2 regions of the Paenibacillus sp. FSL F4-0122 genome follow, and region 1 is predicted to be linked to the other one. Evidence: riboswitches for the same ligand, from Rfam matches in the RefSeq annotation. Region 1 holds a riboswitch; the other holds the start of a gene.
The links. A riboswitch is a leader RNA that binds a small molecule or an ion and turns the genes downstream of it on or off. The one in region 1 is predicted to bind cyclic di-GMP.
Positions count from the first base shown of each region.

Region 2: linked by a shared signal. The riboswitch ahead of MHH49_RS07480 (choice-of-anchor A family protein) and the one ahead of MHH49_RS20265 (thiamine pyrophosphate-binding protein) in region 1 are both predicted to bind cyclic di-GMP.

Region 1 is NZ_JBBODI010000001.1:4,681,591-4,685,300, reverse strand. Features, by position in the region: gene MHH49_RS20275 (helix-turn-helix transcriptional regulator) at 1-410, shown strand, start outside; gene MHH49_RS20270 (methyl-accepting chemotaxis protein) at 532-1,782, shown strand; cyclic di-GMP riboswitch class I at 1,957-2,053, shown strand; gene MHH49_RS20265 (thiamine pyrophosphate-binding protein) at 2,209-3,710, shown strand, end outside.
Region 2 is NZ_JBBODI010000001.1:1,767,606-1,771,315, forward strand. Features, by position in the region: gene MHH49_RS07480 (choice-of-anchor A family protein) at 1-1,447, opposite strand, end outside; cyclic di-GMP riboswitch class I at 1,556-1,646, opposite strand; gene MHH49_RS07485 (hypothetical protein) at 2,143-2,535, shown strand; gene MHH49_RS07490 (ASCH domain-containing protein) at 2,732-3,145, opposite strand; gene MHH49_RS07495 (MarR family winged helix-turn-helix transcriptional regulator) at 3,473-3,710, shown strand, end outside.

The sequences.
Region 1 (3,710 bases):
TAGTGGCACGAACCGAGGGTGATATGCGGACTTTTCGCGTGTCAAGATTAATACAAGCTGAAGCAACTAATGAATCATTTGTCAGACCTGAGACTTTTGATTTAAAAAGCTACTGGGAACAGTCGACTTTAGCTTTTAAAGCAGCTCTGCCAAAATATGTAGTGAAATTAAAGGTGAATGAGTCTATTCTTAAAGAATTACAACGTGAAAGATATGTAACTATAACTTTAGTAGAACCCTCTGCTAATACTGGGTGGATGAACGTAGAGGCCGAGTTTAATACTATAGAATCTGCCTGTCGTATCGTACTCTCTTTTTCTCCTTCAGTTATTGTTTTAGCTCCTACCGAACTAGTAGGGATGGTAAAGTCTGCTATTAAAACAATTTCCACAATATATGAGGAATTTTGACATGAATTCTAAATATCTACTACTTAAAGAAGATTTATGACACTTCTCTATAGACCAATGACCTATAAATCCCCTATAATAACACCATTACATAAAATTTAATAAGGGGGACATTTTACCAATGAGCTGGATGCACAAACTTCCGTTAAAACAAAGAATTGTTGCCGGATGTTACCTCGTTGCCGCACTGTTTGCAATTCCTGTCTTAGTTACGTTAATGATTCTAGGTCAATTTCTCGTAGGAATTATACTAGTAGTTGTTCTTGCAGGTCTGACTTTACCTGTTGCTCGCTTCGTGGAGAGAACGCTTACATCATCTTTTGATGATATTGCTAATGTATCTCACAGTATTTCGAAGGGGGATTTCACTAGCAGAGCGGACGAAAATGGTTCAATGGGTGACGTAAGCCGCTCCTTTAACACAATGATTGATAAGCTCAAGAAGATTCTGACCGATGCATCGCAGATCACCCGTCAAGTAATGGATGCAAGCCGCGGAATCGAAGATAAGAACCAGAACCTGAAAATTGTTATGGCACAAGTAGCCTCTTCTTCTACCGAGCTCGCTCTTGGTGCAAATGAAATATCTACGGATATCGCTGATATGACAGAATCCATTAAAGACATTGAGACCAAAGTATCCAATTATACGAACTCCACCAAAGAAATGAACAGACGTTCAATACATACCTTAGAACTTGTTGAGCAAGGGCGCCAATCCGTAGATACACAGGCTGAAGGCATGCGTAAAAACATAGAGGCTACACAAAAAGTGGCTGATACTATTGAAGCTCTCTCACAAAATGCCCGCGGGATTACGATGATCACCAAGACCATCACAGAGATCGCTGAGCAGACCAACCTGCTGTCACTCAATGCCTCCATCGAAGCTGCTCGTGCCGGAGAGCATGGTCGGGGTTTTGCCGTTGTCGCTCAAGAGGTTCGCAAGCTTGCTGAGGAATCTACGGCTTCCACAAAAGAAGTATTCGGTTTGGTCCGCAGCATTGAGTCAGATATTAAACAAGCCATCGATAATATCGCCATCAATGAAGAGGTTGTGCAGGTTCAGAATGAAATGATCACTCAATCTGCCCATATTTTCGCACAAATTGTACAAAGCGTGCAGTACATTACCGAGCAAATCTCTTCATTCTCTGCGGAGAGTGATCTTATGCTAGAAAGTGCCTTGAAAATTTCCAGTGCAATTGAGAATATCTCAGCAATCACCGAAGAAACCGCTGCAGGCACTGAAGAGGTATCGGCGGCTATGAATGAACAGATTAATGCCCTGCAGTCTGTTGCAGAAGAAACGGAAAAAATGACCCAGGCCGTATTTAATCTGCAAAAAACCATTCATATCTTTAAATTCTAGTTCAAAACTATCAACTGCCACCTAAGCTGAGTCTTAGGTGGCAGTTTTTTTCGCGAGACAAAACTTCATCTCTTGGACAAGACTTTCGTCAAATTTCGAGTTTTTTTAGCGGATTATGTTGACAAAAATTAATGAGGAATATATTGTAAAGGAAAATTATTCTTATCAACTATAAATTAATATTGGCAAAATCCTCGAAAGAGGATGACGCAAAACCATGGATCTACAGCCTCATTTTTTCGTTTGAGGCCATGATTGCCAGGTTGCAGAGGAACCAGGACGGCTGAACTATTGTTCAGTCTTAGCGGCGCCTTATGCCACCAACCTGTGCTTACTATAGAGCACAGGTTTTTACTTTTTGAGTATATTGATCTATCGTATCTATTCGGTAGATTAATAACTAATATATATCAAAAAACTTGTGAGGTGTTTCTTTTGAAGACAGTCGCAGATTACATGGCGGAAGCACTACGTAACCTAGGAGTCACCCATTCTTTTGGGATCATTGGCAAATCGATTTGTCCAATAGTTCTAAAGATGGTCGATTACGGTATTGAATTTATTCCCGGCAGACATGAAGCAAGCTCCGGATTCGAAGCAGCAGGGTATGCGCTGAAAACGGGTAACCTAGGCGTAGCATTTGGTACTTCTGGTCCTGGTGGAACTAACCTGCTCACAGCAGCAGCTCATGCGAAAGCTAACAACCTACCTGTCCTGTTTATTACTGGCCACCAATCCATTACAGAGCTTGGAATTCCTCAATGTCAGGACTCCACCTCTTTTCTGGCTGATTTAGCTGATATGTTCAGACCTGCCACCTTGTTCAGTAAATTGGTTGAACGTGGGGATCACTTTGGTACTATTTTTAATCATGCGATTTCTGTGGCCCTGGCCAAACGGGGTCCTGTTCATCTTTGTATTCCTTTTGATGTACAAACTGAAGTATTGGAAGAATGCAATATTGTAATCCCTGAAAGAGAGTCTCTAATTAGTCAAGCTAATATCGATAGAGTCATCGATGCTATTCAAGCTGCTAAGAATCCTTTGATTATTGCGGGTAAAGGAATTAACCGCTCCGGAGCACATAAAGAGCTTGTTCAACTCGCAGAAACTTTTAATATTCCTGTAGTAACATCTCCTGGTGGAAAAGGGGCTATAGTCTGGGATCACCCACTCTATCATGGTCCTATTGGCGTTGGCGGTTCGACCCACGGGGATGATTTATTGAATAAAAGCGATCTGTTTATAGTGCTTGGATCACGTTTAAGTGATATGACCATCTGTAATCTTAAACGGGAGAATCATCCAGCAACTTTAATTCAATTTGATATTGATCCAACCTTTGTCGGAAAAATCCTATTGTCCAAAACAATACCGGTCACTGGGGACCTGCGCGATAATTTGGTGCACTGCCTAAATCATATTGACCCAAGCACAATCACCAAACGTGAGGCTTTGGCCAATGCTGATTATTCAGAAGAGCTTCCAACCCTCAAGAATCTTTCACTGGCTTCAGTAATGAGCACTTTAAGTGATTTGATCCCTTATAATAATTCAATTTTCGTTGATGATGGAAGCCATGGATTCCACGCTGCAAAATGGTACAAGGTTAAGAAACCGGGCAGCTTTGTTTTTGATGCTTATTTTGCTTGCATGGGTAATTCGATCGGCATGGCTATTGGTGCAAAAGTTGCAGCTCCTGAAGAAACTGTCCTCTGCATTACAGGTGATGGTTGTTTCATGATGCTCGGCACTGAGATTAACACCGCTGTCTGCAAAGATATCCCTGTCATCTTTATCGTGGTCAATAATAAGCAACTAGATATGGCTCTTAAGGGTATGGAGAAAACCACAGGTCGTATCGATGGAACTCTATATGAAGTACCAATGGACGCCGTGAAATTCGCTGAATCTCTAGGTGCTAAAGG
Region 2 (3,710 bases), 2.9 Mb from region 1:
TTGGCGTTGGCGTTGGTGTCACTGTCGGCGTTGGCGTTGGTGTCACTGTTGGCGTCGGCGTTGGTGTTGGCGTCACTGTCGGTGTCGGTGTTGGTGTTGGTGTCACTGTCGGTGTCGGTGTTGGTGTTGGTGTCACTGTTGGCGTCGGTGTCGGCGTCACTGTTGGTGTTGACGTAGGCGTTGGCGTCGGTGTCGGACATGGTGTTGGTGTTGGCGTCACTGTTGGCGTTGGCGTTGGTGTCACTGTCGGCGTTGGCGTTGGTGTCACTGTTGGCGTTGGCGTTGGTGTCACTGTTGGCGTTAGCGTTGGTGTCACTGTCGGCGTTGGCGTTGGTGTCACTGTCGGCGTTGGCGTTGGTGTCACTGTCGGCGTTGGCGTTGGTGTCACTGTTGGCGTTGGCGTTGGTGTCACTGTTGGCGTTGGCGTTGGTGTCACTGTCGGCGTTGGCGTTGGTGTCACTGTCGGCGTTGGCGTTGGTGTCACTGTCGGCGTTGGCGTTGGTGTCACTGTCGGCGTTGGCGTTGGTGTCACTGTTGGCGTTGGCGTTGGTGTCACTGTTGGCGTTGGTGTCGGCGTTGGTCCAGGTTCATCACCATCGTATGGATAGTGGTGAAATTCACCACCACCAGTCCCTTTGAGTGAAGCCGCCACTAAAGTACCGTTAATCTGACCATTAATAAAATCAACATGAGCATAGGGGGCAAGTATGCTTCCCATTACACCTATGCCTGCCATATCAATATACGCAGCTTGGCTAAAGTTAAGCAAAATTTTCTTGCTGTTCAACACGTTATTAGGTAGAAATCCGAAGTTTTTCATTTTTACGTTAGAACCATCAATATTAATAATTGCTGTAGATCCTGAAGGAACATTTATTGTAATTCCGTAGGTATTAGAGACGTTATCTCCTGGAACATTAAAAACATTGACCGCAGGATCTGTACCTGTCAGGGTAAGACTGCCATATTGGTACACTGTTGTTCCATTCGCCGGCAATGCTGCAAGTTCTGCTGATTTGTCCTTCAAAGACTGACCTACGGCTGAAAAGTCAATCGTACTCCCCTGTCTTTTTGTACCTCCCTTGAGGAGCGTTACATTCCCTGAAAAATCTCCCCCGTGCACGATATTCCCATAAACAGTACCTCCGTTGAAAGTAAGATTCCCTCCAACAACAAGTGTGTCAGTCAAGGAAACCTCAGCAGCGGTCAACCTATCTCCAACACTATAGTTGGTTAAGTTAACGTTACCTCCAGCAGCAAACCTTCCTTCCGTATCCGAAACCGTTGTTATATCCCCTAGAATAAACACGTTGTAGACCCCTGCAATTCCCAATGTAGAAGAACTACTAGCTCCAGCAACTCCAGCTCCTAATGAGGAAAGCCCACTACCTACCGTCAAAATCCCAGCTAATACAAGCGAGAGTAACGGTCTTATTCTTCTTTTCAAATGGCACACCTCCTAAAACTATGATTTATATTAATCAGAATAATTACCAGAAACTCTAAAGGACCTAACAACAAAAAAGACCGCCAAAAAGAAGTGGAATTCCCTTCTCATGGCAGTCGGACGGTCATTGTGCCTTTAAGACACTTTAGACTCCTGGACTTTGCGTCCCGCCCTTTCAGACGGTTTGCTATTATCATGACTATATATATGTATTACACTGCAAGTCCAGAACTGGTAGCCGAAGCATTCTCTCCAATAACCGTCTATGACTTTTAATACTTTTTGAATTAATAACAGTTTAGCGCCCGACACCCACAATTGTCAATCAATTCCTTTCGATGATTCCGCTCATTATTACCATACAAAAAAAAGCGCCTAAAGGCGCTTCGCATAAGGTTTTTCATTAAATTTTAAAGTAACTGTATATAGCCCAATATGGATATCCATAAGGGAACACTCAGAATTAAACCAAAAAACAATCCACGCTGGAGGCTGCCCTCTTTTTCCATCATAATTCTCCTTTATGTACGTCCGATACATTAATTTTTATTATTACAATTTTAATATAATTTATTCTTCGTTATTTAGTTGTGAATTTAATCACATTGGATAAGCTGTTTAGAAATACCATTGATTATTTTTGGAATATCGGGGTAGAATACGAATATACGTTCCTATTAGAGGTGATGAGATTCATGCATAGAGCAGAAAGCAGGGACAACATGCTGGTGAAATCTTATTTATTGCTTCCGATGATTTTATCAGCTTTCGAACGGGACTCCGCCATTTTATCTACACACTTACGAACACCCGCCCCTTATCTGGAGGTGCTTGGAACAGCTGCTGCAGTAGCTACAACAGATCTAAGGGATGTTCGTGCAGAAATGAGAAGACGGGGAATCAAGGTGTATGAGCAAAACAGACTTAATACGGGAATTGAAGCCAAGTATATATGTCGTGGCTATCACGAACGAATGCTGCTGTTGAATGACATTGTTGCGGCTCAGGCTGCCATCCATATGCGCAGATACCTAGGGCTGGATATTTCCTCTTTTAAGAGTTACGAAGAACAGTTTCAAATTAAATAAAGCTGTATAGAAGCCGCTCTACTCTCCCCCCATCAATTAGCGAACAAAAAAATAGGCCTTACCATGGGAGTTGGCAAGACCTGAGAGAGATATACCACAAAACACTGGGGGGTGTTTGGTGTCTTCAATATATACCTCGAACCTGAAAAAAAGCTGATAGGCACATAAAAATTACATTAAAAATATCATTCGCTGTTCAGAAGTGATTAGAGTGCTCCCACAAGCTTAGCCGACCTTTAGCTGGAATTGGATGGCTTAATGGATGAACCCCTTCAAGCTTCCAGGCAAACTGTCCTTCGCTATAGTCGCCAAAATCATATTCGTTCCCATTGATCCATTCCCTTAAATCCACCTCTGGAGTAACCACATAACATCCCGCGAGCTGACCTGTAGCAATAATAGCTCCTGTCGGCAAATTATTTGCTGTATAGCCATGTTTCGCCAATACTGATTTGTACGGTTCCTGTTCACAAATCTTTTTGTCAATCCTCATTCCGGCATGAATGCCTAACTCGCCGCGGTAGGCTGTTCTCCATGAACGAGTTTCAAACTCTTTTTCACCAAGAGCAATTAAGGTCGCCCAAGGCTGCCGTATTGTTATACACCGCATGATATCTATCCCCTTTGTTTATGTTGGACGTTTGTCACGGATGTCACGGATCTCGATCTCGCGTTGTGTAATCTTGCTCTCCTAGACTTGATAAATAATCCCAACCGTTTGGTCAATACTCATTTCCATGATTGATCGCCTCTAAAAATAAGAACATTCATTTTTATTATATACAAACAAAAGTTCTAAATATCAATATTATTGACATTCACCTGTAACTCCCCACAATTTAAACAAATAAAATAATTAAAATTGATAAAGGAGAATATAGTTTGTATACTAATCAAGTAGTTAGTGTGCAAACTATTTAAAGAGGGGAATTAATTTATGGACAACCCAGGACAGTTATTAATAAGAGTAAGTCTTGAAATGAAAAAAAGCTTAACAAAAAAACTTTCACTTTATAATGTAACAGCTCCTCAATGGGCAGTATTAAAAGATATATCTATTCATTTAGAAGGAACAACTCCAGCTATGATTGCAGAGCGAACTTACTCGGATCGCCCTACAATAACGGGTATACTCGAGCGACTTAAAGCAAAAGGACTTCTGGACATTAGAGATA